3 regions of the Erythrobacter sp. SDW2 genome follow, and region 3 is predicted to be linked to each of the others. Evidence: predicted binding sites of a transcription regulator. Region 3 holds the regulator's gene; each other region holds the start of a gene.
What was found. The regulator LexA, encoded in region 3, represses DNA repair genes until DNA is damaged. The targets are predictions, from matches to a motif close to GTTCCNCNCTTGTTCT.
Positions count from the first base shown of each region.

Region 1: the regulator LexA is predicted to act here: its motif matches at 2,485-2,500, upstream of LY632_RS07140 (ATP-dependent helicase).
Region 2: the regulator LexA is predicted to act here: its motif matches at 7,202-7,217, upstream of LY632_RS00870 (S24 family peptidase).

Region 1 covers NZ_CP090370.1:1,450,543-1,461,144, reverse strand. The annotation lists gene LY632_RS07160 (pseudouridine synthase) at 42-851, shown strand; gene rsmD (16S rRNA (guanine(966)-N(2))-methyltransferase RsmD) at 848-1,396, shown strand; gene LY632_RS07150 (hypothetical protein) at 1,404-1,784, opposite strand; gene LY632_RS07145 (hypothetical protein) at 2,069-2,371, opposite strand; gene LY632_RS07140 (ATP-dependent helicase) at 2,509-4,827, shown strand; gene LY632_RS07135 (hypothetical protein) at 4,824-5,888, opposite strand; gene LY632_RS07130 (LysR family transcriptional regulator) at 6,421-7,332, shown strand; gene LY632_RS07125 (sterol desaturase family protein) at 7,339-8,172, opposite strand; gene LY632_RS07120 (DEAD/DEAH box helicase) at 8,225-9,610, opposite strand; gene LY632_RS07115 (hypothetical protein) at 9,743-10,288, opposite strand; gene LY632_RS07110 (FAD-binding oxidoreductase) at 10,450-10,602, shown strand, end outside.
Region 2 covers NZ_CP090370.1:169,041-179,642, forward strand. The annotation lists gene LY632_RS00845 (hypothetical protein) at 1-1,677, opposite strand, end outside; gene LY632_RS00850 (nuclease-related domain-containing DEAD/DEAH box helicase) at 1,801-3,378, opposite strand; gene LY632_RS00855 (DNA cytosine methyltransferase) at 3,695-5,125, shown strand; gene LY632_RS00860 (MvaI/BcnI family restriction endonuclease) at 5,118-6,311, shown strand; gene LY632_RS00865 (hypothetical protein) at 6,298-6,978, shown strand; gene LY632_RS00870 (S24 family peptidase) at 7,287-7,922, shown strand; gene LY632_RS00875 (HEPN domain-containing protein) at 7,951-8,448, opposite strand; gene LY632_RS00880 (DUF262 domain-containing protein) at 8,452-9,621, opposite strand; gene mobF (MobF family relaxase) at 9,776-10,602, opposite strand, start outside.
Region 3 covers NZ_CP090370.1:1,685,367-1,695,968, reverse strand. The annotation lists gene trpC (indole-3-glycerol phosphate synthase TrpC) at 78-863, shown strand; gene moaC (cyclic pyranopterin monophosphate synthase MoaC) at 1,038-1,508, shown strand; gene LY632_RS08265 (molybdopterin molybdotransferase MoeA) at 1,505-2,695, shown strand; gene lexA (transcriptional repressor LexA) at 2,780-3,460, shown strand; gene LY632_RS08255 (ComEC/Rec2 family competence protein) at 3,509-5,746, opposite strand; gene gltX (glutamate--tRNA ligase) at 5,788-7,215, shown strand; gene LY632_RS08245 (citrate synthase) at 7,250-8,533, shown strand; gene LY632_RS08240 (HAMP domain-containing sensor histidine kinase) at 8,570-9,952, opposite strand; gene LY632_RS08235 (hypothetical protein) at 9,956-10,602, opposite strand, start outside.

The DNA of each region.
Region 1 (10,602 bases), 230 kb from region 3:
ACGCGCTTCCACCGCATCGTGTTGGCGTGTAGGGGCGCGGCATGACCCGTGCTTACAACCATCCCGGCAAACCACAGCAACCCAAGCCAAAAGCTGAACGGGCCGCCGATCGCCCCGAAGGCGACCGCATCGCCAAGCTGCTCGCCCGCGCCGGTGTCGCCAGCCGCCGCGAGGTCGAGCGGATGATCGCCGAGGGCCGCGTGGCGGTCGGCGGCAAGGTGATCGATACCCCGGCGACTTTTCTTGAGAGCCTGAGCGGCGTGACGGTGGACGGCAAGCAGGTCGGCAAGGCCGAGGAAACGCGCCTGTTCGCCTTCCACAAGCCGTCGGGCCTGCTGACCGCCGAATACGACCCCAAGGGCCGCCCGACGATCTATGACGCGCTGCGCAATGCCTTGCCCAAGGATGCCGGGCGGGTGATGCCGATCGGGCGGCTCGACTACAATACCGAGGGGCTGCTGCTGCTGACCAATGACGGCGAGTTGAAGCGGCGGATGGAGCTGCCCTCCAGCGGCGTGCCGCGCACCTACCGCGCCCGCGCGTTCGGCGAGGTGACGCAGGAACAGCTCGAAAGCCTGATCGAAGGGATTACAATCGACGGCGTCCGCTATGGCCGGATCGATGCCAATATGGAGCGCAGGACGGGGCGCAACCAGTGGATCGAACTGACCATCACCGAAGGCAAGAACCGCGAAATCCGCCGCGTGCTGGAACACTTCGGGCTGGAGGTCAGCCGGCTGATGCGCACGTCCTACGGCCCGTTCGAACTGGCCGACCTGCCGCGCGGCCAGGCCGCCGAAATCCGCAAGGGCGATCTCGCCCGGTTCCTAAGCACGCTGAAGAAGGCATGAGGATCATCGCCGGGGAATGGCGCGGGAGGAAACTCGTCGCGCCCCGGGGGGACAACACGCGCCCCACCGCTGACCGCACGCGCGAAACGCTGTTCTCCATGCTCGCCAGCCGCCTCGGCAGCTTCGAAGGGCTCTCGGTGCTGGACCTGTTCGCGGGATCGGGCGCGCTAGGTCTGGAGGCACTGTCGCGCGGGGGGGCGCAGTGCCAGTTCGTCGAGCAGGACAAGGCCGCGCTCGAAGCGATCCGCGCCAATATCGCAGGGCTCGGTGCGCGCGACCGGGCGAGCGTGACCGGCGGTTCGGTAATGAGCCTCGGCCCGGCACGCGGCACGGTCGACCTCATCCTCGCCGATCCGCCCTATGAGACGGGGGCCGGCGAAGTCGCGCTCGACAAGCTGCTGCGATTGGGCTGGATCGGCCCCGCGACCTGGATCGCGCTGGAAACCTCAGCCAGGGAAACGCCCGAAGTCAAAGGTCTCGAAGTGGAATCGGAACGCAAGGTAGGGAAGGCGAAGCTGACCATCCTCCGCCTTCCCACCCCCTGAAACGCCGCTATTGCGGTTCGGATTCGGGCTGTTTGTCCTTTTGCGTCATGGCATCGGCGCGTTCCTGGAGTTTCTGCTCGATCTGCTCCCAAGCGGCGACGCGCTGGGTTTCGTCCATGCCGGCGAGCTTGACCTTGTATTCGTCGGTCAGCAGCCAGAAGGTCTCCTGCCGCGGCGGCGGAAGCGAGCGGTAGTATTCCTGCACGTCAGGGGGCCACGCTGCCAACGCAGCCTGCTGCTCGGCAGACAGGCCCGGCGCAGGTGCCTCTGCCGGAGGCGCGCCGGGTAGTGAGCCATGATGGTCCGGCATGCCATCGGGCATGCCTTGGGACAGCGCAGGCGCGGCCAGGGCACCTGCGCACAGGATAACGAGAGACGAATTACGCATGGGATACTCCTTTGACTGTTCCCGTGCGCGACGAACGCGACCCGCCTCTCAGGCGAGGCACCTCCGCTATCCCAGTTGCTTGCCGCGTCGGCAACCCCACGCCCCGAGGCCCATCGCACGGCACCTTCCTTCCGCCAGCTTCGGTGCTGCAAACGGGGCGAGCGGTTCGTCGCAGGCATGAAAACGGGCGAGTGCGCCATGGCACACCCGCCCGTCTTGCGCAGGCGAAGCTGTAAGGTGGCTCCCCAAGTTCGCCGCGCATGGGAGCCGAAGCAGTGCGCCGATCAGTCGTCGTCCGGCTGATAGGTCGCGGCGGGATAGTTGCCCCAGTTGAGACCGGCTGCACGCGGGTTGATGCAGCCATCTGTCATTCCCTCGTCCATGCAAACATCGACAATGTATTCGCCGATCCTGACCTTGGTCGCCTTGCCCTGGGCATTGCGCTCAACCACTTCGGCCTTCACCTTTGTGGTATAGTCTTGCTTGTCGGCACGTTGGGGGCGGTCTGCCGTTTGCGCCGTTGCCGCGGCGGCGGTGAAACTGATGATGGTCAGGGCACTTAACGTTCCAGCGATGATGTTCCTCATTTTCCAGGTCCTTCGATCTTGGTTGGTCGTTTCCGTCCTTGTTGAATCAATGAAGGGCCCCTGCCTTGGTTCCGCGCAGGTCTTGCAAGGCGAGGCTTGCCCCCCTGCCCCATGTTCCCTAACTGTTCACCAGCAGCATGACCGACAACACCGCCCCCTACCCCCTCGCCCTCGCCGCCGGTGACACCGGCCTGCCGCCCTATGCGGAGCGGCTCAATCTGCCCCAGCGTGAAGCCGTGCTGACCAGCGAAGGCCCGGTACTGATGCTGGCCGGGGCGGGAACGGGCAAGACCGCCGCCCTGACTGCGCGGCTCGCGCATCTGATCGCCATGCGCAAGGCATGGCCGAGCGAGATCCTGTGCGTCACCTTCACCAACAAGGCGGCGCGCGAGATGCGCCACCGCGTCGCACAGCATATCGGCGATGCGGTCGAGGGGATGCCCTGGCTCGGCACCTTCCATTCGATCTGCGCCAAGATGCTGCGCCGCCATGCCGAGCTGGTCGGGCTGGAGAGCAACTATACCATCATCGACACCGATGATCAGCTGCGTCTGCTCAAGCAGCTGATCCAGCAGAACGAATTGGACGAGAAGCGCTGGCCCGCGCGGCAGCTCGCAGGGTTGGTCGACGGGTGGAAAAACCGCGGCCTCAACCCGGGCGATCTCGATGCCATCGACAACGAAGCCTATGCCAATGGCCGGGGGCAGCAGTTCTACCAGCTCTATCAGGACCGGCTGAAAGCGCTGAACGCCTGCGATTTCGGCGACCTTCTGCTCCACATGCTGACGATCTTCCGCAAGCACCGCGAGGTGCTGGAGCAGTATCAGCAGCGCTTCAAATACATCCTGGTCGACGAATACCAGGACACCAACGCCGTCCAGTATCTGTGGCTGCGGCTGCTTGCGCAGGCGCGCAAGAACATCTGCGTCGTGGGGGACGACGACCAGTCGATCTACAGCTGGCGTGGCGCGGAAGTGGCCAACATCCTGCGCTTCGAGAAAGATTTTCCGGGCGCGAAAGTGATCAAGCTGGAGCAGAACTATCGCTCCACTCCGCATATCCTCGCCGCCGCATCGGGTCTGATCGCGTCAAATAGCCAGCGGCTCGGCAAGACGCTGTGGACCGAGGTCAACGCCGGCGAGAAGGTCCGCGTGATCGGCGTGTGGGACGGTCCCGAGGAAGCGCGCCGGGTGGGCGAGGAGATCGAGCGGGTCGAACGCGAAGGCGTGCCGCTGGACGAGATCGCCATCCTCGTTCGCGCCCAGTACCAGACCCGCGAGTTCGAGGACCGCTTCATCCAGATCGGGCTCAACTACCGCATCATCGGTGGTTTCCGTTTCTACGAGCGGGCCGAAATCCGCGATGCGCTGGCCTATCTGCGGGTGATCGCCCAGCCGCAGGACGATCTGGCGTTCGAGCGGATCTACAACCAGCCCAAGCGCGGGCTCGGCGCGAAGACGCTGGAGAAAATGCACCAATATGCCCGGCGGGCGAACCTGCCGCTGGCGGCGGCGGCTCTGCAACTGGCCGACAGCGACGAGCTGCCAGCGCGCGCGGCAGGGACCATCGGCGGGCTGATGCGGCAGTTCCTGCACTGGCGCGAGCGCGCCGAGCAGCTTGCCCCCTCCGACCTGCTGCGCGAAGTGCTGGAGGAAACCGGCTACAACGCCATGCTGGAGGCGGAGAAAACCACCGAGGCCAAGGGGCGGCTGGAAAACCTCTCCGAACTCGCCCGGGCGATGGAGGAATACGAGACGCTCGGCGATTTCCTCGAACACGTCAGCCTGGTGATGGACAACGACGCCAGCCCGGACGAGGAAAAGGTCACCATCATGACCATGCACGCGGCCAAGGGGCTGGAGTTCAACCACGTTTTCCTGCCCGGCTGGGAAGAGGGCGTGTTCCCCAGCCAGCGCGCGCTCGATGAAGGCGGGCTGGCGAGCCTCGAGGAGGAGCGGCGGCTGGCCTATGTCGCCATCACCCGCGCCCGGCGGCGCTGCACCATCCTTCACGCCGCCAACCGCCGCATCTACGGCCAGTGGACCAGCAGCATTCCCAGCCGTTTCATCGAGGAACTGCCGGCCGAACAGATCGAGCAGGAAACCACCCTCACCGGCGGTGCGTCGCTCTGGCGGGCGGGACTTTCCGAACAGGACGACCCCTTCGCCCACGTAATGCGCGACCGGCCCGACCGCTCGCAGCTACGCGGCCCCGGCTGGCAGCGGGCCCTGACCAGCGGCTACGAAACCCGGCCAGCGGTGGTGAAGGAAAACCACCGCAGCGCCGCCAGCTTCGCCGCCAAGGCTCGCACAGACATCGCCATCGGCGCGCGCGTGTTCCACGACAAGTTCGGTTACGGCGTGGTGACGGACCAGGAAGGCAACAAGCTGGAGATCGAGTTCGAGAAGGCCGGGGTGAAGCGGGTGATCGACAGCTTCGTGACGGTGGCTGGCTAAGGAGACTTGGAGGTTGGCTCGATCTCTGGTGACGCAACGCAGACAATTTTCTCGTCGCCGCCCTCATAGTCCAGATGTCTAAGAAGAATTTTCCGTTCGCCCTTGGACCACCGCCAATCAGAGTTGTCGTCCTCCAGCAAGGGTAAGTCAGGCTCGCCTTCACCGTAGACGTCCATAAATCGCTTCTTCAACGAGGTCGCATCTATGGCGGTTCGGAATCTGTATTCAACAATATTGCCTGATCCCATCGCTGTTGGGTTCATCATAAACTCTGGGTTACACCACGTTGAGTTTCCGCTATCATCCTTCTCAATAACCTTCACGTCATCGGGAAATTTGATTCCGATTGCTTGTGATGCGTCTTCGAAAGCGGCGCTGGCCGCAGCTTCCTCTGCAGCAAGCCTTGCATTCCGCTCTTCCGGGGTTTCCCTAACTAGAAAATACAGTCCGGTCAAAACCATCGCCATCAAGCTTAAGCCGACATAAAGCTTAGGCCGAAACTCTTCCCATTCAGCTTCAGCTATTCTTACTTCCTCAATTCTTTTGGCATCGAGTTCCTCGGCTTCTAACCTAAGCTGTTCGGCATGCTCGCTCGCAGCAAGAATTTTGGCGCTTTCCTGACGATCGGGTTCAGCAAGTGCGTCATCTAGAGAATCAAAAGTTTGGTCGGCAAGAACAAAGCGATCAAACAATTCATTTCTTGTGATACCGTAATAATCTGAAAGCCATAACCTGTAAGGGTCACTCTTAAGATTTCTTTCACCCTGAAAAACCGCATCTGCTCGAGTGTTACCCTCACTACCAATTGATTCAAAACCCACCTTGCCTTGATAATTTTTACCAAAAATAGCCATTAATGAACCAATAAGAGTAACAAAGCAAGCAACTATTAGGTGGTTTTGCCTTCTTTCCATGAGATCTAAGTTCGCAACATCACCTCCTCCGACGTTACCAACACCCGGAACATAGGTAGATGGGGTCGATATAGAAACGTCCATGTTGAAGGCTATCAGGACGTATATTGCGCCAACTATGGCGATCAGTATGCCTATCGAGCGCAAGTTCCCCTCCCCAAGCGGTCTGATCTGAATATCTGCCAGCGCTTACGACTCAATGCGAGAACATTTCTTTCACATACTGTCCCATCAAATGATTTTTGAGCTCACGATGCCAAGCAAGTTTACAATCCCGCCCGAATGGAATTTTGCCGAGGCGTCTATTGCTCATGAGTTGAGGCAATGCGACGACATACCAAAACCCCCGCCGGGGGGTGCGGCGGGGGTGTGGTGGCGGAGAGGGGAGAGGAACTCTCCGCCCGGGGGAAGCCTGCTCGCTCAGGCGCTGAGGATCGCGACCGGCGAGGTGGCGAGCGCGAAGGCGAAGGTGTTGAGCGAAGCCACCAGCGCACCGGCGAAAGCGAAAATGTTGAACCTGGTCATGGCGGATCTCCTATCCTTGGGTTTCCTGTCGGGCGGTGGACCGTTCCATCGTCGTGAAACCCAGATACGCCTCACGCTCTGCGGCCGCTAACACTACTCCTGCATCTGTGTTATGCAGGAATGCATAACCCCTCTGGACCGAGGCGAAGTGCCGATGCTCGACTGGAACGACCTGCGCTATTTCCTCGCCGTTGCGCGGAGCGGCAGCACGCTGGCCGCCTCGACCCAGCTGCGCGCCAGCCAATCGACAGTGTCGCGCCGGATCACCGCGCTGGAGGCGCAGCTGGGGGTCCAGCTGTTCGTCCGCAGGCCCTCGGGATACGAGCTGACCCCGCGCGGGCAATCGGTGCTGCCGGCGGCGGAAAGTGTCGAAGCGGCGATCCTCAATTTCTCCGATGGCGTGGCGGCGGAATCGCGGCGGCTGGCGGGCACGGTGCGGATCTCGACGGTAGAGTCAGCCGTCAACGCATGGGTCATTCCGGCGATTGGCCTGCTGCGCGGACAGCACCCTGAAATCCGCGTCGAGATCCTCACCTCCGAGCATTATGTCGACCTGGCCCGTGGCGAGGCCGATGTGGCGGTGCGCTTCGGCCCCCGCCCGACGCAGGAATCGCTGGTGGTGCGGCACCTGCTCGACATGCTGGAGAGCTTCTACGCCACCCATGAGATGGTCGAGCGGCTGGGCATGCCCGCCAGCGTCGAGGACCTCGCGCGCTATCCACTGGTCGCCTCGACCGACGATACCAACATCACCAACCGCTGGATCGCGCAGCACCTGCCCGATGCGGAGATTGCCCATCGCTCAAGCTCGATGTCGAGCATCAGCGCAGCGGTGCGTTCGGGCCTTGGCGCGGCGATCCTGCCGTGCATGATGGCCGATGGCATGCCCGGCCTCGTGCGCCTGCTACCGCCGATCGAGGAACTGACCACGCCCGGCTGGATGGTCACCACCGACACCGCCCGACGCCAGCCGCATATCCGCGCGGTGATTGACCTGGTGGTGGAACAGATCCAGCAGACCCTCGCTCGCCGCCCGCCACATCTGGCCGTGGCGCAGGCGGCTTAGCCCAGGCTAGGCCTCCGCCGGCTCCTGCGGGGCATCGACCGGGCGGCGACCGGCCCAGGCCTCGAACGGTCGGGCCACTTCGCCCAGGAACCCGCGCGACCCGCCGTCGACGCCGGTGCGGCAGCCGATATAGGGAGCGGGGTCGATGTACGTGCCGAACAGCCGATCCCACAGCGTCAGCACGCCGCCGTAATTGCTGCCGCACAGTTCCAGGTCGTCGATATGGTGCAGCCGGTGAGCGGCCGGGGAGATGAGCCATTGGCCGAGCGGTCCAAGCGTCCAGGGCAGATCTGCATGGATGAAATAGCCCCAGCTGCTCCGTGCCAGCGCGCACGCCGCAACCGCCCACACCGGCAGTCCCATAAGCAGCAGCGGGACGGTGTCGACAAACAGGGCCAGCAAGTAGGCCAGCGGGTGTTTGCGCAGCAGCGCGAGCCAGGTCATCGCTTCGTCCGAATGATGCACCGCATGGATCGGCCACAGCAGCGGCAGGTGCTCAATCCGATGGCGCCAATAGACGACGAATTCGCCCGCCAGCATGGTGACCGTGAGGACCAAGATAGGATTCGCGCCGGCCCAGAAGTCGCTCAGGATCGCAACACCGGCCGCGCGCCCTTCCCACCCTGCAGCGACACCGGTGAAGAACGTTGCGAGGAAAACATAGTTGAACGCGACCAACGCCAGGTTGGTCTCAGTCTCGCGCCGTGTGCGCCGCAGGTACCCCGCCATGGCACCGCGCTTCATCGCCAGCGCCAGCATGCCGAACACCGCACCCAGCGGGGCCAGTGTCAGCAGCATGTCCCAGGCGGTTTTGCCGAGGGCGGCGGTGAGCGTTTCCATGGCGCAAACCATGCGCCCTGTGTGGTAAGCGAAGCGTTAAGATCCGGCTTGATCAGCTGCCGAAAGTGACGTCGAGGAAACCGGGACGCGGACCGTTCCATTCCCCCGGCTTGGTCGGCGGATCCTGCGGCTCGTTCCGGCGCGAGGCCCGCTGTTCGCGCGGACGCTCCTCGCGCTCCGGGCGCTCGTCACGGCGCGGCTTGCGGGGTTCGCGTTCGGGGCGATCGTCGCGTGCTTCCTTCTTGGCGCGGCGCGGTTTGTCCTCGCGCGGCTCTTCCTCGTGCACTTCGGGCTCGGGCGCCGGCTTGAGCTCGACACGGACATCCGCCTTGCCGAACACGGGTATCTTGGCGCCGGTCAGCTTCTCGACATTGTCGATGGCTTCGGCATCCTCGGGCGCGACGAAGGTAAAGGCGCGGCCCTTGGCCCCGGCGCGACCGGTGCGGCCGATGCGGTGGACATAATCGTCCGGGTGCCACGGCGTGTCGAAGTTGAAGACGTGGCTGACGCCCTTGATATCGAGTCCGCGCGCGGCAACGTCGGACGCAACCAGGATAGTCACTTCGCCTTTCTTGAACCGTTCAAGTTCCTTGATCCGGCTCGACTGGTCCATGTCGCCATGGATCTCGCTCGAGGAAAAGCCGTGGCTTTGCAGGCTCTTGTTGATCTCGCGCACGGTCGTCTTGCGGTTGGCGAAGATGATCGCGGTCTCGACCAGATCGTTGCGCAGCAGCCAGCGCAGCGTTTCGCGCTTCTGGCGAGTCGGGACATTGACCCGGAAAGCGGTGATATCCTTGTTGGTCGTCGCCGCCCGCGCCGTTTCGATCCGCTTGGGATTGTTGAGGAACTTCTTAGCCAGCTTCTCGATCGGCGGCGGCATGGTGGCGCTGAACAGCATGGTCTGGCGCGTTTCGGGCAGCTTGGAGCAGATGAACTCGATATCGGGAATGAACCCCATGTCGAGCATCCGGTCCGCCTCGTCGATCACCAGCAGCTCGCAACCGTTGAGCATGATCTTGCCACGCTCGAACAGGTCCATCAGCCGGCCCGGCGTCGCGATCAGGACGTCGACGCCTTCATTCAGTGCCTTGAGCTGGTCACCCATCTGCACTCCGCCGATCAGCAGAGCCATCTTGAGATCATGGTTGACGCCGTACTTCTCGAAGTTCTCGGCCACCTGGGCGGCGAGCTCGCGGGTCGGCTCGAGGATCAGCGAGCGCGGCATCAGCGCACGCCGGCGACCATTGGCCATGATGTCGATCATCGGCAGCACGAAGCTGGCGGTCTTGCCGGTGCCGGTCTGGGCGATGCCGATGATGTCTTTCATCATCAGCACCGGCGGGATGGCCTGCGCCTGGATCGGAGTCGGTTCGCTGTACCCGGCGGCATCGACCGCTTTGAGCAATTCGGGTGAAAGGCCGAGATCGGCAAATGTCATTCGGATGTCCGGAAAATATGATGGCCCGTAACCGGACCCCTGCAAAGAATGCGGAGCTGGCGCTGCGCACTCTGCGCGCCCTTCGCGAAAACTGGCCAAAATGTCAAGATTTCCCCTTGGCGGGGAACACATTCAATCGCGCGCGGCCTCAAGCCGGGCGAACTTGGCGATCTCGCATTTGGTGCCGTTGCGTGATTGCAGCTGTTCGCGCTTGATGCAGAGATTCCCGTCCTTGCTCGGTTCGACATAAAAACCCGAGTAGAAATCACGCGCCGCGCAGGCCTTTTCCAGCTCGGCACTGATCATCTGTCTGTTGCGCAGAAACAGGATCAGCTTGTTGGTCGCGCCGGTCTGGAACGCGACGATGTCGTTCATGGCGACGCACTTGCCCATCTTTCGTTCGACCACCCTTGACGGAACGACGCGGGGAACTTCATCGATCGAACCGCTGCGCGGGCGGGCAGGCGAAATGCGAATGACCACGCGCTGCTGGATGCGAACCTGCTGTGGCAGGCGTTCGGTTTCCCATGGCCGAAAAGCAGTCCACAGCTCATTTTCGGAAACTGGCCGTGTCGCCGCCTCGGGACTGCCCAACTGCCTCGCGTCACCCTCGCTGTCGGTCATGACAGCGGGCAACAGCAGTGCGACAGGCGCAAACATGGCAGCCCAGTTGAACATATCCTAAGAGACGAAAGCCTCCCCATATCGGCCGGAAAACTCCGGCAAGCATTGGTGCGACGGGTCCCGCTATACCCCCATGGTTTGAATGGCGGCTTAATTGCTTTGTCATATTCCGCAAGTGCTGGCGGCCCTGGCCGAAGCTGTGGCATAGGCCAGCCATGCCGGATTCCACTGCATTCCTCGAAGCTGCTGCCACCTTGCTCGGTCCGCGTGGACTGACGCGCGACGCCGACCTCATGACCCCATGGCTGACCGACTGGCGCGGTCGATATACCGGGCGAGCGCTCGCCATGGCCTCTCCCGCCTCGACA
Region 2 (10,602 bases), 1.4 Mb from region 3:
TGGGCAGCTCTCGATGGGGTAAGGGTTCGCATCGCGGGGTTGGCTTGAATCCAGGAGCTCCTGCGTCCTCGACATCGCCCCGTCATGGCTGCCCGCGAAGGAATTAGGGCTAACTTCGCCCCCAACGAATAAGCCGATCGAGAATTCTTCTTCGCCAACCGATGGATCGCCGGAAGCGGTCAATTCGCGCCTGATCATTTCCATGGCACAGATCACGCCGGCAGTACGCTGGAACTGGTCGGCGGTCAGGAAGCGGTAGGTATAGCGGTTTATGACCCCGGTTCCGCCACCTGCTTTCCCATCGAGAATCCGCCTCCTGAAAAGCTCGAAGGTAGAGACGAACAAGTATGCTTCCGTCTTACCTCCGCCGGTCGAAAACCAGATGACATCGACAAGATCACGATCGGGAAGCTCGGCTCCGGCGAGCGACGGCAACACGAGAAGAAAAAACGCCAGCTGGAACGGGCGCCATTGAGCAGGATTGTCGAAATAGTCGATTGGGCCAGATTCGGCCTTTCCAAGCGCGAAGGGGCCTTGCATTCCGTCTTCGCGCCCCCGGCCGGTCGCCCGGCCCGCGTGGGACATAGACATGAGCATCGCGCGGTTCGCCAACATGAAACAACGGGCAATGCTCTCGTCGCTTTGAAGGATGCGAATACCTTCCTTCATGCGTTCGGCACTTCGCTCGCATCGTCCAATCATTCTGGAGGCGTCGGCTTCCAGTTCGGAGTCAACCGGTATCGCAGCCTGGGAAGCTATCCATTCTTCGTAGAAATCGACCAATCCAGTCAGGCGCTCGATTAGCTCGGGACCAGAAAGGTCACCGTTGGCAAGGGGCGCGATCTTGAACAATTCGTCGTCGTCGAAGGAAACGAGTTCACCGTCCCTTGCGATCGACAGGTTGTCGAAGACCGGTCGCCAAACGTGGGCGGTGGGAAGGGCCTCGGTGCAGACCCATTCGCACATGTCATTTGCAAGTTTCCAATCGGTCGCCACCCCGTGCCCCACGGCATAGGGGCGTTGCTCACCGTAAATGACCCGGAGTTCACGTTCCTCGTCCGTGGGTGGAACGTAGCGGGCCGCCGGGTACTTGAGGATTTGGCCTTCGAGGGGCTCGGCTCGAATTGAAACCTGGTAAAGGGTGTCCTCGCTTGATCTCGCGTTCTTCGCCTCGTGGACGTTGGAGAGGCTAGTTGTCAGGAGAACGTCGCCACTTGGCAAGGTTCGCGCGAGCACTTCCAATGTCGCGTGATCCTCGAGGACGAGAGTCGTCTCCAAGCCGCTTGCGTCAACAGTTTGCGATGCCGGGGCCAACGCGCGACGTTGCCACCGCCCATCGGCCTTGCTTCGCCGCTTCGCTGCCTTCTCATCGCGAGGTGCATCTGCTGGTACCGCGGCGTCCGCGGCCTTTGCCTTTTCCTTGGCTACCTCGGGGTTCTCGGCATCTTCCCTCGGCTCGACCTGTTCGTAGACAGCTGCGTCGACCGTGATCTGCACCTTGCTGCCCGGCGCAATGCATAATGACATCCCCATCGAGGCCGGCAGCATCGCGTTAGACATGCTCAGCGGATCATCAGCATCCTCGTCGGAGGCGTCCTCCGCTTCGTCCCCGCCAAGGTCAGCAGGGGACCGTTCGGCGCGCGGGAACAACATGCCTTGCATGTAGGCGAGGCTCATGCGCCCTTCGATGATCTCGTCCGCGTGGGTCCCGCTGGGTCCGGGCTTGCCGAGACCCGGCCCGATGAGCCTGCGCCGCGTTTCGCGAAGGATCTTGTCCCTGCCTAGCATTCAATTTCCCCCCTACGACGCGCCATGGTTGGCGGCCTTGCCGGTCAGTTCGGCGACAGCTTCGCGGGTCGCGACCAGTGTGAGGCCGTGGTTCGCGCGCGAAATTCCCTTGTAGGCGCTCGAGGCAAAACCGTGCTCCTGCCCCAGTCCTGCCACGCAAACGAGCGGTCGTTCCAAGCCCTTGAAGTCTTCGATCGTCGCAACGAGTACACAGTCACGAGGTTTCCCGCCAAGGGCCCGCTTGCTCAATGCTTCTGACCGCACGTTCTTCGAGTCGAGGAGGTCCACCGCCTTGTCGATTTCAACACTGCTAGGCACCAGCAACGCGATCGAGTTTCGCGGCAGTTGCTCATCGTCACTCAACCATTTTCGGACCGCTGCAACTGCCCGGGGAAGGATTTCGCTTTCGGCCTCAACCAGCTGAAGGTCGACGATCCCGCTATCAGGCTTGCTGCTTGGCTTGCCGACATCCGCTCCCGCCAAGAGCTTGATTGCCTCGACGATTTTTCCCGCGTTGCGGATATTGTTCTTGAGGTTGGTCGCAACACCCTTGGACTTGAGGTAGTCGAGGCAATCCTGATCCACCGGGAAACTCGGGGAGACCTGGTAATTGGGATCGCCGAACCAGCGCCAGCGACCGTTCTCCCAGCCTCCTGTCAATACGCCGTCCACGAGGTCGATGCATTCTAAAGAGCAAAGGTCTTGCCCTTCGTCGACCACGAGCACGTCCCATGTTTTCCCTTGATCGTGAAACCTCTGGACCTCGTCGATCGTGGCGACGGTAACCCCGCTGGGCAATCCCTGGTTGGACAGGAAACCAGCCAGGTAGCTGCTGCGGGTCAGGAAGAGAACCGAGCGCCCCTCTGCTTCTTCGTAACGTGCGCAAGCGGCCGCTACGAACGTCTTGCCGGTACCCGCGCCACCCGCGACGAGTATCCGTTCGTTCTCGGAAATGGCGTCAAGCTTTTCGTATTGCTCGTCGGTGAACTGGTAGAGCCTTTGCTCCATGTCACGCAGCTGGCTGTTCAGAGAAGGAACGCGTTCGAAGTTCGGCCGCAGCGAATCCGAGATCGCCTTGACCAGCTGCGGCGAGAGCTCAACCGCGTTCCTTTGCTTTGATGCCCAATGGTCATAAGCCCTCGCCAAGAACTTCTTGAACGAGTTGTGACCCTTGCAGTCTTCTTCGTAAGCCGTGATCTCGTCTGGATGCTCGGGCAACAAGGTTGAGCCGTCGTTGGCGAGCCTAGGGATATCGGTAAACACCACCGCCCAACCGCGGGGCACTCCGTGCAACTCGCGGTAGAACTTGGGATTGAGGTAGTTCTTTTCCAGCGAAAAATATGCAGACTTGGCCTGCTCGGCGGGGCCTTCCTTCTTGCGGTTCGTTTCGTTGTTGCGGTTGGTGAATTCCCACATACCGTCCTTGCATGCGACCCGACCGCCCTTCACCTCGAGAAGGAGAATACCGCGCCGCCCGACCAGGAAAAAATCCGCTTCGCCCCATCGCTTGTACTCGTGGTGGCCGATGTTGAGTGAATGAAGCGCAACGTCGTAGGCACTAAAGCCCACTTCCGTGAGAAATCCGAACACCCTCCGCTCCGCAGCGGAATCGCACCCTAGGATTTGCGCAGGAATTAGCCTCATGTACCCCCGAGATCCGGTGCTCCCCGAATGCCAAGTGAAATAGGCGGGGACTTGTTAAGAACCGTGCAAGAGATTGGTAACCCGGCTAGTTTTTTTACTCAAGCCGGGTTCCCATGCTAATTTTCCTTGTCGCAATACTAAACCAAGCAGGAAGGAAGGCAGCACCACGAACTCCAACGGCCTTCGACATCGATCAACTGAAAAGTCGAAAACGGGGCGAAACACCTGGACCGCCGTCAGGCCCCGTGCTAGCAAACTAGGCATGACTCTAGACACCACGACTCTCGACAAGGACGGGACGACCGCGGCCCCGCTGACTTCCGCCGCAGAACCGACGACGACTCGTTCGATATATTCCGCGGTCGACTTGTTCGCCGGGTGCGGCGGGCTCGGCACCGGGCTCGAGAACGCCGGCTTCACAACGGTCTTCGTTAATGAGCTCGATAAGGACGCGATGGCAACCTACCTGCGCAACCGCGGGCACGAGCTCGGCGGCATGCGTTTCTCTGACAATGCCGACCTTCGCTGCCACGACGCGCACGAGCTCAAGGGCAAGCGGCTCGAGAAGCTGGTCAGCGATCTCGGATCGATGAGCGAGGTCGACTTGCGCTTCGAGCAAGCCAGCCTTTGCAAGCTCAGCAACCTTGACCTCGTTGCCGGCGGCCCTCCTTGCCAAGGATACTCGGGCATCGGGATCAGGCGTTCTTACGCGGTCGACAAGGAAGCCCTGCCTTCCAACCGGCTTTACGCGAGAATGACCAAGATCATCGACCGGCTTCGTCCGCGCATGTTCCTGTTCGAGAACGTGCGCGGGCTCTTGACCTCCCGTTGGACGCGCGAGGGTTCGCGAAAGATCTTCCCGGATGTCTTGGAAGAATTCCGCAAGATCCCCGGCTACGAGGTCCGGTGGTCGCTGGTCTACGCCAAGGATTACGGAGTTCCGCAGAACCGGCCGCGCGTGCTGCTCGTCGGAATTCGCAAGGACGTTCTCGAGGCCTGTAGCTTCCTCGACAAGGACGCGGACGCGGAAGACGCTGTCGCATGCGGGTTCTTGCCGCCGCCGAACCCGGGAGCGTTTCCCGACCTCGTCGACCTGCTTGGCGACCTCATCGATCCCAAGATCACGAAGATCCTGCGGAGCGGTGCATTTCCCGCCGGTTCGTTCGAGACCACTGCGTACCCGCGCAAGCCGATGAACGAATTGCAGGAGGGTTTTCGTACCCCGCCAGCCTGGGCCGCAGCACGGGCAGGCAAGCTGACGGAGCAAGAGTACAGTAAGCACAAGCGCGAGATCGTCGAGAAGTTCGACTACATGCTGGCGAACGGCGGCGAGATACCCGCCCATGCGCAAACCAAGAAATTCTCGCAGCGCGTCTTGAAGCCGCGTTGGGGGAATGGCGAGCCGAACATGACCGCGACCTCGCTTCCGGACGATTACGTCCATTTTAGCCAGCCGCGCATCCTAACCGTGAGGGAATGGGCGCGGCTCCAGATGTTCCCCGATTGGTACGAGTTCTCGGGCAAGCGTACGACGGGTGGTATCCGGCGGGCCGGTAACCCGCTCGAAGGTAACTTCGACCGCGAAGTTCCCAAGTACACACAGATCGGCAATGCCGTGCCCGTTGGCCTCGCCGAGGCCGTCGGCAAGCATTTCCGGAAGGTTCTCGACGAGGCCGTGGGCACCCGTGCTTGAGAAGAGCGACACGGACGTCGGCGATGTCCTCGCCACGTTCACGCGACACGAGATCGAGGTGGCACTCTTGGTCCCCACCGAAACGGGGCTGAAGAAGTCGATCATGGATGCGACCGCCAACGTGCGGGATTACCTCCTGTCGACCGGCATCCATGATTTCGACGACCAGGCGCAAGGCCCGGAGAACAAGGTGGTCCGCAGGGCCTACTTCGTCGAGCCCGATCGCCTCGTGGAATCGACGGTGTCCCTGTATCGTCCCCAGACGAAGTCCGGTGATCCGCGCATCTGGTTTGCCCTCCTCGGGCGCTACGCCGATCCGTACAACCTGCTCGCCGTCTTCGAACAAGAGGGCGACCTCTACGTTGTCAACGCGAGCCGACCCGAGGTCTTGGCCTCGCTCGACATTGCTGGCAGCCCCCTTGGGCATATCGCGGCAAAGTATCGACATGGCGAGGACCCTGTCGTCGGCGAATTGCTCGATGCGCTGAGGGAGATTTCCGCGCAGGGGTTCGTTCGCACGCTGCGTCCGGGCGACACCGGCGTCGGCATGACGTTGGAGACGTTGCTCGGCATCGCTGCCAATGCCGAGAAGACGCCCGACTTCAAGGGGATCGAGCTCAAGGCGAAGCGGATCAAGCGGGCTCCCACCAGGTCCACGCTCTTCTCGCAGTCGCCCGATTGGACCGTCAGCCCGGTCGGCTCGGCGTGGAACCTGCTCAGCACCTTCGGCTACCATCGCAACGGCAAGCTTCGCTTGAATTGCGAGATCAACGCGAAAGCACCAAACTCCCTCGGCTTCATGCTGAGCGTCGACACGGAAAAGGACTGGCTGAAGCAGGACCACGTCCGGGCCGAGGAAGAACGGCGCTCGCACGTGGTCACTTGGCCGCTCGAGGTCTTGAGGGGCAGGCTTCGCGAGAAGCATCCCCAGACATTCTGGGTCGGTGCGCGCTGCCGCGGTAAAGGCGCAGACGAGCATTTCCATTACATGCAGGTCGAACACACGCGCGCCCCGAACGTCCGTAATTTTCAAGCGCTCTTGGAAAGCGGCGTGATCTCGGTCGATTACCTCATGAGCCAGAGGGGCGAGAAGCAACTGGTCAGGGACCACGGCTACCTCTTCAAGATCAAGCAGAAAGACTTCCCGGCACTGTTCCCGCCATCCAATGTCCATGTCCTCGCCTGACACGGTTCTGGGGGCCGGCGAAAAGCGAAAGCTGACGCTCCTCGCGGCCGATCTCGCGGACTGGTACCGGCAGGGTGGAGGTCGATCCTTTCCATGGCGCGAACCGGGTACGCCGCTCTACCAGCTCGTTTGCGTGGAAGTTTTGCTCCAGCGGACACGGGCCGAGACGGTCGCGAGCTTCTACCACCGGTTCTTCACCCGATTCCCGGGTTGGCACGAACTCGCGGACGCACCAGCCGAAGAGCTCGAGGAGTTTCTCAAGCCGCTCGGCCTATGGAAACGCAGGGCCGCCTCGTTGCGCGCACTCGCGGCCTATGCTGCCGATCACGACGGCAAGTTTCCTAACCGTTACGAGGATCTCCTGCAGGTGCCTGCCGTTGGCCAGTACGTGGCTCACGCGATCTTGATGTTCCAGAATGGAGAGAGGTTTCCGCTCATCGACGTGAACATGGCGCGCGTGGTGGAGCGTTTCGTTCGTCCGCGCAAACTTGCAGACATCCGGTACGATCCTTGGCTTCAGCAAGCTTGCAAGTGGCTCGTGAGGCGAGGCAACCCGACAACGATCAACTGGTCTGTTCTCGACCATGCCGCGTTGACCTGTCGCGCTCGCAACCCCGACTGCCAGTCTTGTTTCGTCTCCAATAGGTGTGCGTTCAAGGCTGCCTAGGACCCTCGCGAGGCACGGTCGGCTTAGCAAATGACGCCAAGTAGGTTTCGACCTTCTCGATCGTTCGGCGCCGCGGTCGCCTCCCGAGCCTAAGGTCCAGAACGAAGCGGGGGTCACCGACTGCTCGCCTCCCGAAGCGCGTCGCGGACATCCGCGATTCCCGCAAGTGGCACTCGATCCTATCCAGCAGCTTCATGTCGTCCTCGACTCGCCTCGCTCTTGCGTTCTTCTTTTGTTCTTAGTAGGAAGATCCCATTGAGTCTAGGAAATTTCCTTCACCCCGGTGTCGACCGGAAGGGACGCGAGCGATGGAACAAGTACGAGAAGAACTCGATAGGCTGATCCAGCAAAGGCGGCTGGGATACTCCGCGATCTCTCGCATGATTGGACGTAACTCCGCGTATATCCAGCAGTTCATCAAGCGAGGATCTCCTCGTCGGCTCGATGATAACGACCGGCGAACGCTGGCAAGTTTCTTCGGTGTCGATGAGCAGGTCCTAGGTGGCCCACCGTTGCCGGCCCGCGACGGCTTGATCGAGATCCCGGTGCTCGATGTCGATGCATCGGCCGGTTTCGGGGCGATTGCCGAGAGCGAAACGGCGCATACCCGGTTCGGCTTCGACGAACGGTGGCTCAAGCGACTTACCCCGGCGAAGAGCCCCAGCCTCTCGATCATCCACGTCTTGGGCGATTCCATGGAGCCCACGCTCAGCGACGGCGACGAGGTCATGGTCGATGCGTCTGACCACGGTTCTCGCCTCCGCGACGGGATCTATGTCCTGCGGGCCGACGATGCCCTTGTCGTAAAGCGCGTCACCCTCAAGCCCGGTGGACGCAAGATCACGATCAGCAGTGACAATCCCGCCTACCCCAGCTGGGACGACGTCGACCGGTCAGGAATCCAGGTGGTCGGCCGCGTGATTTGGTTTGGTCGCGCCATTTGATCATTTCGACTTGATCCTGTGCGCGGGATCATGGCGTCGTTGGCAAACCCTCGACGAAATCTACCAGTTCACACGCGACCTTGAACTTGTTGGCCACCGAGCCTCGCGTGACGTTATTCGTATTTGCCTCGTTCCCATGGGCAATGTCATTGCGCCACTTGATGATCTCGTTCACTTCCTTTTTGCGCTCATCAGCCTTGACCCAGCCGTCGAATTTTTCTCCCCAAGAGGGGTCGAATTGGTCGAGTATCTCGCGGATAGCATCGGCCTTCATGTTCTTTGAGTTCGGCCAACCCGTTTCAACGTATCGCCTCACCCTAGTTTGAGAATTTGCGGTTACGTGTTCGAGCAATATTTCCTTGATCGCTTGCTCGAGATACCCGGAGATGAGCACGCAGTTGTATTTCGCCCAATGCGCTTGGAGCTCAAGCTCAAGGGCGACGTCATCGGCAGTTCCGACGTCCTTCTTCAGTAGCTCGGTTATCCGTTGGCGATACCTAATCCGGTTCGCGACACGAGCGACCATGGATCAATCCCCAAATATGGCTCGGGCGCGTTCGAGACGCTTCTTGACCCGGTCCGTATCGTTCACGAACTCTTCGATTGACCATTGATAGTCGGGGTCAGCCTCAAGTTCTTGAAGCTTGGCCTTCAATTGCTCTGCGTCGGGCTCAGGGTGCGCAATAAGGTATGCGTCATAGCCTGCCATGACGGCATCGAACCGCGAAACGGTAAGCGTGTTCCCACTTCGTAGGCCTTCACGGCCGATCGTATTCGCTACCCAGGTCGTGACATCCCGAAATGCTTGCGCGACTTCCTCGACCTTCTCCGTAGACATCTCTCGATGCTCCTCCATGAAGGTGTCCAAGAAGCGCGGCATCGGGGACTTGTAGCCATCGAGATTTTCCTTCAGCGCTACGAAGCGAAGGATCAGTTCCATGTCTTTTAAGCGCGAGTGCGGTTTTCCGAACAGTTCGCGCCATGGCTCGAAATTGTTTAGATCCCGGATCATCGTGTCCAGCGGGCCGTAAAAGATGCTCGTCCGGATTTCGTGCGCCTGTAGAGGCTTTCCCGAGGTGTTCAGGCGGCGGAAAATTTGCACGATTGCCTGATTGTATTCGTGTCCCCGTTCTGGATCATCGTGAGTCGGATCAGGCTTGATAACGATCGAATGGAGCACCGCGTCAGCAAGTGCCCTAGCATCGCTATCGCTCAAGACCTTCGAAGTCGGCGCCTTCGCTACATCTTTCGAGAAATAGCAGCCCCTAAGATCTTCCTGGATTTCCTTACCCGTAAGGTAGAACTTTCCATCCATGAAATCGCCGAGCGAGCGCAGTCGTTGCTGGCCATCGACTATGTTGAGGCTCTTGGTCTTAGCATCCTGTGCCAAGAACACGTTCGGCACTGGCAACCCGAGAATAAGGGATTCGATGAAGCGAGATTTCTCCGGCCCGTTCCATACGAACCCACGCTGGAAACCTGGAATGTAGATATCTCCGCGCTTGAGCCTCTTGACCAGACCTTCCACGTCAGAGTCCCATCCATAGCTGCTAACATTGTAGCGCTTCGGTGGCTCCGGGAGTTCCTCAGATTCCTCGTCTACTTCCTCATCGTCGAATTCTTGCTCCTCGCTGTCAGCCGCATTTTGCAACTCAGCTTCGTGCAAATCATCGCTCTGTGACTCTTCACCTTCAGCCAAGGTGCATCTCCATCAACATTCATCGTCCAAAAAATGACCCTTTGCTAGTCTGAATTTCCCTTGTCGAAAAGCGATCTTTCCCAAGCAAAGGAGAAGGCTGATGGGCATTAGTCGAAGCGGCCCTGGGAGACGCCATCGGCAGCACCGACGATCGCTAAATCCCGATCTCGAAAGGCTTTACCCTTTCCTTTGTCAGTTCGGACTTGTCACTTGCAGGCGAAGCGCTGCCAACATCCTTGTCTTGTGATAGGCCCCTGGCCGCTGCCGCCTTGAGCCTTTGCGTTACTTCGAGGGCCGATGCTTTCTCGCCGCTGTTGGACTTGATAGCCCGGCCGAGTTTTTCGGCATTATCTGCAATCAGCGTAAGGCCGTCGCGAAGCCGGGTGACCGTGACCAGGAAGGTCTGCCGATTGGCGAGATTGCGTTCGCGGCTGTCCATCACCGCGATCCCGCGATCAGAGGTCAGTCCCTGCGCCATATGCGCATTGAGGGCATAGGCGAGGTCCATGCGTTTGAGCATGGGGTCGCCGCGGCTCAGGCGGAGCTCTTTGCCCGCTGATGTCTCCACCAATATGCCCTTCGTATCGATGGCCACTATCCTCGCCTGGTCGGCGTTGAACAGCCCGCGCTTGTGGTCGTTGTCGGTCCAACGGATCTTGTCACCTTCGATGATGGACAGCGATTTGCGATCGAAGAGCGACAACCGGCTTTCGTTTGCGCCCGGCCGCAAGCGCGCGGGATTGAACTTGCGAAGACGCCCTTTCCTGTCCTCAAGCACGAGATGCTTGCGGGCATGGTCGATGGTCTTGACGGTGTAGTCGCCCTTGGAGAGTTTCTGGGTGCTGTCGCGCGACCGAAAGTTGAGGACCATGCCTGGTTGGTAAGTGCGAAGATAACGCAGCTCCTCGTGTGTCACATTCACCCGCGAATGAACGGTCAGCCGGCCCGATCGTGGGCCGAGCTCGCCGTTGGCCTTGAGTC
Region 3 (10,602 bases):
CAGCCACCACGGCTCCGCAAATGCTGTGGCTGGACTTCGACAAGCTCAGCCCGAACGGATCTGGGGCACAATTGGTAATGAACAAGCTCGAGGAAATCTGCGCCGGCAAGTACACCGAAGTCGCCGCCCGCAAGGCCGCGCTGTCACCCGCCCAACTCGCCGACCGGATCGCGGCGCAGACCGAACCGCGCGGGTTCGAGGCGGCGCTGCGGGCCAAGGCGGCAGAGGGCTTCGCGCTGATCGCCGAGGTCAAGAAAGCTTCGCCCTCCAAGGGGCTGATTCGGGCCGATTTCGACCCCGCCAGCCACGCCCGCGCCTATCAGGCCGGCGGGGCGGCGTGCCTGTCGGTCCTGACCGACGAGGACTGGTTCCAGGGCCATGCCGATTATCTGGTCGCCGCGCGCGAGGCCTGCACCCTGCCCGCTTTGCGCAAGGATTTCATGGTCGACCCTTGGCAATGCGCCGAAGCGCGCAGCATGGGCGCGGATGCGATCCTGATCATCGTCGCCGCCCTGTCCGATACGCAGATGCAGGAGATCGAGGCGGCTGCGCGCGAACATGGGATGGATGTGCTGGTCGAAGTCCATGACGAAGCCGAGATGGAACGTGCCCATGCGCTGCAATCGCGGCTGATCGGGGTCAACAACCGCGATCTCAGGACTTTCACCACCGATCTCGCCACCACCGAGCGCCTCGCGCCGCTGGCGCCCGCAGGCACCCTGCTGGTCGGCGAAAGCGGGATCAACAGCCATGCCGACTGCCAGCGGCTGGCGGCGGCAGGGGTGCGGACCTTCCTCGTCGGCGAAAGTCTGATGCGGCAGGATGACGTGGAGGCGGCGACAAGGACACTGCTGGCAAGCTAGGCCCCTGTCCTACAAGGCGGGTCTCTGCCATGGAAAGAGTATGAAATCTCGCGACGGCCACTTCCTCTCCCATTCGAAAATGGTGCCCGAACCGGAGGGCCATTCTTTTTCTCCAGGACTGTGTGACAAGTGTGACATGGCCCCTGGGGAGCGTATCCTGCCGGAGGCCAGTGTATGACCAGACTCACCCATCTCGACGAGGCCGGCGCGGCGCATATGGTCGATGTCGGCGGCAAGGCCGAGACCCCGCGCATGGCGCGCGCAGGTGGTGTGATCCGCATGAGTGCGGAGGCTCTCGCGGCGATCAAGGCCGGGGACGCGCCCAAAGGCGATGTGCTCGGCACCGCGCGGATCGCCGGGATCATGGCGGCCAAGAAGACCGCCGAGTTGATCCCGCTGTGCCATCCGCTGGCGTTGACCTCGGTCGAGGTGACGTTCGACTATGTCGAGAGCGGGATCGCGGTTAGCTCCGCCGCCTCGCTGACCGGGAAGACTGGCGTGGAAATGGAAGCGATGACAGCGGCTTCGGTCGCGCTCCTCACAATCTACGACATGGCCAAGGCGCTCGACAAGGGCATGGTCATAGAAGGGGTCCGTCTGATCGAGAAGCGCGGCGGAAAGTCGGGCCACTGGCTGGCGGAATGAGCGCATCAATGCTCACCGTCGAGGAAGCGCAGGCGCGGATGCTGGCGCTGATCGCGCCGCTGCCGGTGGAGGGCGTGCCGGTCGAGCAGGCGGTCGGTCGCTATCTGGCTGAGACACTGCTGGCGGCGCGAACGCAGCCCCCGGCGGATCTCTCGGCCATGGACGGCTATGCGGTGGCCGGTCCGGGACCATGGCACAAGATTGGCGAGAGCCGCTGCGGCGAGCCATTCACCGGTGCCCTTACAGCATGCCAATGTGTCCGCATCTCGACCGGAGCGATCCTGCCGGAAGGTGCGGACCGCATCCTGATCCAGGAGGATGTCGTGGTCGAGGGAGACCGCGTGACCGCCGCCGAAGAGCCGGTCCTCGGGCAGCATATCCGCCGCAAGGGGTTCGAGTTCGCGGCGGGTGACACACTGCTCCCGAGCGGAACCCTGATGGGCCCGGCACAGCTGGCGCTGGTGCGTTCGGCAGGTCATTCGGCCGTTCCGGTCAGGCGAGTGCCCACCGTGGCCATCTTCGACAGCGGCGACGAACTGGCGAGCGATCCCGCGGCCTGTGCAGTGCATCAGATTCCGGCCAGCAACGGTGCGATGCTCGGCGCTATGGCCGCGGCGCTGCCGTGCAAGCTTACACTGGGCGCGCCCTTGCCAGACCGGCTCGATGCCATTGTCGCCGCGCTCGAGGCGCAGAGCGATGCCGACCTGCTTGTATTGACCGGCGGGGCTTCGGTGGGCGATCACGATCTCGCCCGGCCAGCGTTGTTGGCCGTGGGGGCGGAACTCGACTTCTGGAAAGTCGCCATGCGTCCGGGAAAGCCGCTGATGGTCGCCCGTCGTGGCAGGCAGCTGGTGCTGGGCCTGCCGGGCAATCCGGTTTCGGCCTATGTCACAGCGGTGCTGTTCATGCTCCCCGCGCTGCGCCACCTTCTCGGCGCGGCGGACTGCCTGCCCCAGCCGATCATGCTCCCGCTGGCAGTGGAATGCCCTGAAGGCGGCGCACGGCGCGAGTTCCTGCGCGGGTTCCTGGGACCGGACGGCGTCATCCCTGCACACCAACGCGACAGCAGCGCGCTGCTGACGCTGGCCCGATCGAACCTACTGATCGACCGGCCCACTCAAACCGACGTGACCAAAGCGGGAACGTCTGTTCCGTGCTACCTGTTGGAAACTGGCGGAATTGCTTGACTTGCCGAATCGGGTTGCCTACTTGTTCCGCATTCGTTCGCATCAGCGATCGAAATGGGAACAGGCCATAGGGAGCCGCCGGACATGCTGACCGCCAAGCAGCACGAACTGATCCGCTTCATCCAGCAGAAGCTGGAGGACACCGGAATTTCGCCTTCGTTCGAGGAAATGAAGGAAGCACTCGACCTCAAGAGCAAGTCTGGCGTCCACCGCCTGATTTCCGCCCTGGAGGAACGCGGCTTCATCCGCCGCCTGCCCAACCGCGCCCGCGCGCTCGAAGTGCTCAAGCAGCCCGAGGATGCGGTCGGCGGCGGCAAGCCTGTCAACGACATTGTCGGCGCCCGCATGGCTGCACCCAAGGCAGCGCTCCAGCCGGCCAACGACATTATCGAGGTCCCGCTCCATGGCCGTATCGCCGCTGGCGTGCCGATCGAGGCGCTCGAAGGGCAGACGTCGATGCCGGTGCCTGCTGCGCTGCTCGGCCCTGGTGATCACTACGCGCTCGAGGTATCCGGCGACTCGATGATCGAGGCGGGAATCTTCGACGGCGACTATGCCCTCGTGCGCAGCACCAGCACGGCCCGCGACGGCGAGATCGTGGTCGCGCTGGTCAACAACGAGGAAGCGACGCTCAAGTACCTGCGCCGCGAGAACGGCAAGATCGTGCTCGATCCGGCCAATGGTTCCTACGCGCCACAGGTGTACGAGCCGCATCAGGTCGAGGTTCAAGGCAAGCTCGCCGGGTTGCTGCGCCGGTATCACTAGGTTACCCCGCGGGGAGCGGTCCTGTCCCCGCAGCGAGGCACGCCCGCCTCACCGCCGCTCCCCCATTTTTTCCGGCACTTCTCCCTTTTCGCGTGGCCTGTAGGGTCCCGGCTCGACCGGTTTCCACCAGCCATGCTGCCCCTCGCTCATGGCCACGCTGTCGAAGCGCTCCTGCTCAAGGAACAGCGCCAGCCCGCCGGACAGTCCGAGAAATTTGCGGTCCACCTTGAGCCACAAGGGCTGACATGAGCGCGGCAACCAGCGGTCGGCAATGACGATATCCGCCCGCTCGCAGGCCGCCGCCAGGGCCCGTTCCTCGATCCGCTCGCGGCTGCGTGCCATCATGATGTGCCACGGCCGCCCGCCCCGCCTGAGCGTGAGCACGCAGAAGTCGCGACTGCATCGTGCGCCCGGCCAGTCGGTGATCGCGACCGGCTCGCCTTCCATCCCGGCCAGTTCCATCAGGTTCTCGCGCGCATAGTCCGACCTACCCTCGCGCAGCATGATCAGCCGACCGTCCTCGACAATCCCGACATGCCGCCCGTCGCCCGAGACCAGCACGTCCGGCGTCGGCGTGAGGGCCAACATCGCCGCCGCCACACCTGCGGGGACCAGTCCCACCAGCCGCTTGCGCCCCTGCCACAACGCCAGCCACAGCCCGCCAAAGACGAACAGTGCCAAGGTCCCCAGCTCCATTTGCGGCATCAGCTTGACCGCGCCCGGCTGGTCCGACGTCAGATGCGCGATACCAAGCAACAGATCGAGCGATTGCCCCGCGAGCCACCAGAACGGCGCGCCCGCCCCGACAAGGTCGAATGCCAGTGCAATGGCGATCAGCGGCATGGAAATGAATGTAACCAGCGGGATCGCCACGACATTGGCCAGCGCACCGTAGATACCCGCCCGGTGGAAGTGGAACAAAACGATCGGCATCAACGCGATCTCGATCACCAGCCCGGTTACCAGCAACATCGCTACACGCCTGCCGCCGTGCGCTAGCCAGCTCTCTTCACGCGGCGCGAGAAAAGCCTTGACCGGAGCGGAATTGTGCAAGGCGACAATTGCCAGCACCGCGCTGAACGACATCTGGAAACTCGGCCCCACCAGCGATTCCGGCCATAACAGCAGGACGAAGCCCGCCGCCACAGCTACCATCCGCAGCGACAGCGCCTCCCTGCCCAATGCCAACGCAATCAGCACCAGCACCGCTGCGGCGCAGCTTCGCACCGTCGGCACCTCTGCCCCCGTCAGCAAGGTATAACCGATCCCCGCCGCCGCACCCACCGCCGCCGCCACGACCGGCAACCGGGCCCGCAGGGCCAGCCATGGCCAGAGCGCCAGCAATTTGATCGCCAGCAGGTAGGCCGCTGCGATAATGGCGCTGACATGCAGGCCGCTGATCGACAGCAAGTGGGTCAACCCGGCATCGCGCATGGCCTCTTCGTCGGCGTCCGAGATCGCGCCCCGGTCCCCGCTGGCAAAGGCAGCAGCGATGGTTCCGGCCGATCCGCCCAGCCGTTCCCTGACATGCCCGGACAAAGTCCGCTGCACCGAGGCGATCCCGCTCGCCGGCGGCGGCGTCGCCACCACTTCGATATCGCCGATCACCGATCCGGTCGCCGCGAGGCCGTCGAACCATGCCCGTCGGGCAAAATTATAGGCACCCGGCACCAGCGGCGCACCCGGTAGCATCAGCCGCGCCCTCAGCCGCAGCACCGCACCTTCGCGCAATTCCGATAATGCCTGCTCCTGCGGGACATTGACGCGGATTTTCTGCGCTTGCCCGGTTGCGGCATCGCGCACCGCCATTACCAGCCTGATCCGTTCCTCGGCGGGCTGATCCTCGCGCTCCAGCACCTTGCCCTGGTACCATTGCACTGTCGGCGCAGCGATCGGTTCTGCCCCGACCATGGCTGAGCGCGCCCAGATCAGGCCCGTTCCGAGACCACTCGCCAGGCCCATCGCCAACATTGCCATGGCAATATGCGGCAATGCGCCTCGTCGGAGCAGGAACATCCCGGAAGCGGCCAGTAGCGCCGAGAAGGCAATCGCAGCGATCCACGGCGTGGGTCCCGGCAACCAGAACCACAGCCCTATCCCGGCAGCCAGCGTCACCGCAATCCACGGGGCTCGGTCGAACCCCGCAGCGCCAAGTTCCTGATCCATCCACGCCACTTTGCTGGACAAGCGCCAGCGTGAGTGCCAATGGCTCTGCTGCAATGCAGCATGGCCTGACCCGGGGCCGCCCCCCGGCTCACCCCCGGCGAGCGGAACTGCTGGTGTCATACGGGTCACCATGGACCGAATAGGAAAGGAAGCCACGCAAGATGGCAAGCAATAGTGGTGCAGCGCCGGTGGTAACCCGCTTTGCGCCGTCTCCCACCGGCTATCTGCACCTTGGAGGCGCGCGCACGGCGCTGTTCAACTGGCTGTTCGCCCGTCACCACGGCGGCAAGGTCCTGCTGCGGATCGAGGACACCGACCGCAAGCGCAGCACGCAGGATGCGATCGACAAGATCATCGAGGGGCTCGACTGGCTCGGGCTCGATTTCGATGCCCCGCCGCTGTTCCAGTCCGACCGCGCCGAGCGCCATGCCGATGTCGCGCGACAGTTGCTGGCGGAAGGCCATGCGTACAAATGCTTCGCCACGCCCGAAGAACTCGAAGCCATGCGCGAGGAGCAGCGCGCCAAGAAACTGCCACAGCGTTATGACGGCCGCTGGCGTGACCGCGATCCTTCGGAAGCGCCTGAAGGGACACCCTTTGTAATCCGCCTCAAGACTCCCAACGAGGGCGAAACCGTCATCGAAGACAAAGTCCAGGGCAAGGTCACCGTCCGCAACGAGGAAATCGACGACTACGTGCTGTTGCGCGCCGATGGCACGCCGACGTATATGCTGGCCGTGGTGGTCGACGATCATGACATGGGCGTCACCCACATCATCCGAGGCGATGATCACCTCAACAATGCCTTCCGTCAGCTGCCTATCATCCGCGCCATGGACCAGATCGAGGGCAAGTGGCCGGACCCGGTGTATGCCCATGTCCCGCTGATCCACGGCCCGGACGGGGCCAAGCTGTCAAAGCGTCACGGCGCCGTCGGGGTCGAAAGCTATCGCGACGAGATGGGCGTGCTGCCCGAAGCATTGTTCAATTACCTGCTCCGCCTCGGCTGGGGCTATGGCGACCGCGAGGAATTCACCAAGGAAGAGGCGGCCGAGGTCTTTACCCTTGAAGGCGTCGGCAAGAGCCCCTCGCGCTTTGACACCAAGAAGCTGCTCAACCTCAACGGGCACTATATCCGCGAGGCCGATAATGCCCGGTTGGCGGCGCTGGTGGCCGAGAAGTTGGCCGAAGACGCCGATGTCGCCCTGCTGACGCGGGCCATGCCGGAGCTCAAGGTACGGGCCAAGGATATCAACGAGCTGGCCGAAGGCGCCGGCTTCCTGTTCGCCAAGCGCCCGCTGACCATGACCGATAAGGCGGCCTCCCTGCTGGAAGGCGATGGGCGCGCAATATTGAGCAAGATTTCCGCCGCGTTACAGGCGGAAAATGACTGGACAATCGAGGCCCTCGAAGCCACTACGAAGGCGCTCGCCGAGAGCCTTGAACTGGGTCTCGGCAGGCTGGCGCAACCCATGCGCGCAGCTTTGACGGGGACGACCACGTCCCCTGGTATTTTCGATGTGCTCGTCCTGCTCGGCAGGGAGGAGTCCCTGGCGCGAATTAACGCCCAGGTGACGCCCGCCGAATAGGATACGAGCAAGGACAGATTGTAGGAGAACGACAATGGCAGATACGGCAAAGCTGGAGCTGAACGGCCAGTCCCATGAATTCCCGGTGCTCAAGGGCACGACCGGACCCGACGTTGTCGATATCCGCAAGCTCTATGGCGCGACCGGCGCTTTCACCTTCGACCCCGGCTACAAGTCGACCGCCAGCTGCGAAAGCGCGCTGACCTATATCGACGGTGACGAAGGCATCCTGCTCCATCGCGGCTATCCGATCGGCCAGCTGGCCGAACATTCCAGCTTCATGGAAGTCAGCTACTTGCTCCTCAATGGCGAACTGCCCAACCAGGCCGAACTCGACGACTTCAGCTACACGATCACCCGCCACACCATGCTGCACGAGCAGCTGATGACTTTCTATCGTGGCTTCCGCCGCGATGCGCACCCGATGGCGATCATGTGCGGCGTGGTGGGCGCGCTGTCGGCGTTCTATCATGACAGCACCGACATCTCCGACCCGGAACACCGCAAGATCAGCAGCCACCGCCTGATCGCCAAGATGCCGACCATTGCTGCGATGGCCTACAAATACTCCATCGGGCAGCCGTTCCTCTATCCGCAGAACGACCTGAGCTACACCGGCAACTTCCTGCGCATGACCTTCGGTGTGCCGGCGGAAGAATACGAACTGCACCCGGCTATCGAAAAGGCGATGGACCGGATCTTCATCCTCCATGCCGACCACGAGCAGAACGCCTCGACCTCGACCGTGCGTCTCGCCGGTTCGTCGGGCGCGAACCCGTTTGCCTGCATCGCGGCGGGCATCGCCTGCCTGTGGGGTCCGGCCCATGGCGGTGCCAACGAAGCTGCGCTCAACATGTTGCAGGAAATCGGCACCCCTGACCGGATCCCGCACTATATCGAGCGGGCCAAGGACAAGAACGATCCGTTCCGCCTGATGGGCTTCGGCCACCGCGTCTACAAGAACTACGACCCGCGCGCGACCGTGATGCAGCAGACGCTGCGCGAAGTGTTCGAAGCGCTCAAGACCAGCGATCCGGTGTTCGAGACCGCGCTCGCGCTCGAGGAAATTGCGCTGAACGACGATTACTTCAAGGAAAAGAAGCTGTTCCCTAACGTGGACTTCTATTCCGGCATCATCCTCAGCTCGATCGGCTTCCCGACCACCATGTTCACCGCTCTGTTCGCCCTCGCCCGCACCGTCGGCTGGGTGGCGCAGTGGAACGAAATGATCAGCGACCCCGGCCAGGTCATCGGCCGTCCACGCCAGCTCTACACCGGCCCGACCGAACGTGACTACGTTCCGATCGGCCAGCGATAAGATTTCGGGAGCCGGGCTGCGGAAGCAGTCCGGCTTTCACGTTTCGGAATTGACCGGCAGGGTGAGAGTGAAGGTCGCCCCTTCGCCCGGCTCGCTTTTGACTTTGAGGTCGCCGCCCATCGCTCGCGCCAAGCGGCGAGAGATGTACAGACCAAGCCCGGACCCGCCGTCACCGCTGCGGCCAAGCCGTTCGAACTTCTCGAAGATCGCCGCTTGCTGGGCCTTGTCGATACCCGGTCCCTGGTCGATCACCCGCGCCCCGGCGACCTTGCCGTTGCGCGCCAGTTCGACCCGGATTTGCGAACCTTGCGGCGAATAGCGGATCGCATTGCCGATGAGATTGAGCAACACCTGCAACACGCGGCGGAATTCGCCCACCGCCGGGCAGCGCTTGTCGCGATCGGGCATCTCGATGGTGATGCCCTTTTCCTGCGCAGTAACCCCGAGGATGCCCGCCGCTTGCCGCACGACATCGACCAGGTCGATCCTGTCGGGGGCGGTCGAAAAGCCCTCTGCCTCGATCACTTCCAGATCCGCGAGGTCGTCGATCAGCGAGAGCAGGTGCTGACCCGCGGCAGCGATATCGGCGGCATAGTCGCTGTATTCATCGGCCAGCGGCCCGGCGAGTTTGGTGCGGATTGTCTCTGCATTGGCGATAATGCGCGAGATCGGCTGGCGCAACACCGGCGACAGGTCACGGCCGAGCCGGGCCTGCACTTCTTGGTTCTGGCTACGTCGACGATCGCCGCGCTTGGCCCAGGCGCGGTTGGCGACGAGGTAGAGCTCGAAGCCTTCGCTGCCCGGAACAGGTTCGCCGATGGGGATAAGGCGCACGGTCCATTGGCGCGGACTACCCTCAACCTCGCAGCGGGCCTGATCGAGCAGGCGCCAGTGCAATGGCTGGGCGTGCAGGTTGCCTGGAATGCTGACGAAGTCTGTCCATGCTTTGCCCGGATCGGCTTCGATCCGGCGGACCAGTGATTGCAGGTCCTCCGCTTCGGTATCGACTGTCAGGATGCGCTGTTGCGGATCGAGCCGGGCATGCAGTTCGGCCAAGGCATTGTCGATGGCGTCGCGGCGGGCGGCGGCATCGTCTTCGGTCCCGCTGACGGGCGCCGAAACCTGCCAGGTCGCGACAGAGATGGAACAGCCGCGTTCGTTCTTTCCTTCGTAAGGAACAACTTCGACCCACGCCGTGATGCGGTCATTGCCGTCGAAGGCGCGGATCGTGCGGGCGAGACGCAGGTCCATCGAACGGGCCTTGCGGACCAGCTGGCGCAGCTCGTGAATGGCAATCGCGCCCGGCAGTTCACCGCCGCAGGCGCGCTGGAGCCGTGCAAGGGGCTCGTCCGCTTCGACCAGCCGGTCGTCTGCGTCAGTGCGTGCCTTGGCAAGAATGGAATCGGAAACGCGGCTCACGGATCAGCTTGTCCGCCATCCGCCCGAGGCGGCGAGCATCGCCTGTGCCCGGTCGACCCGCAGCTGCGAGAAGCCTTCCGGCAGCGAAATCTCGGGATGGAGGTAGAGAAACTGCTCCTCGACCTCCTTCGGACTGAGACCAGAACTGCGCAGTGCGAGGGCAAGGCGGGCCAGCTGGCGGTCGTTGGTCGAAAGTGCAACGACGTCACGCTCCTGCTGCGAAGACGAAGCCAGGGCGGTCAGGAACAGTGCAACGCCGGCATGCGAAACCGACAACGCAGCACGGGCACCCCCGCCCATCCCTTCGACCAAGCGCGAAAGCAAGCCGAGACGGCTGCTACTTTCGTCGAAATCCTTGCGCATTCGCGTCTCGATCCGGCCCACCAAAGCCGTATCGAGGCCACCGGCATAGCTGCGCCAGGTCATCAATGCGTGGTGGAACAGGTCGGCAGGAAGCTCGGCAAGCGGCAGCTGCATGCGCTTCTGGCGCTGTACGAAACGGGCTTGCGAAGCCAGCGCCTGCATTGCCAGCGCGGCAGTCGCCGGATCGTCGGACGCAACCAACGACTGCATCAGGGGTGAAAGCACCGGATCGATCGCGTTGCGCCCGCGCAGCCGCTCGGCCAGATGGCATTCGATGGCGAGGCCGT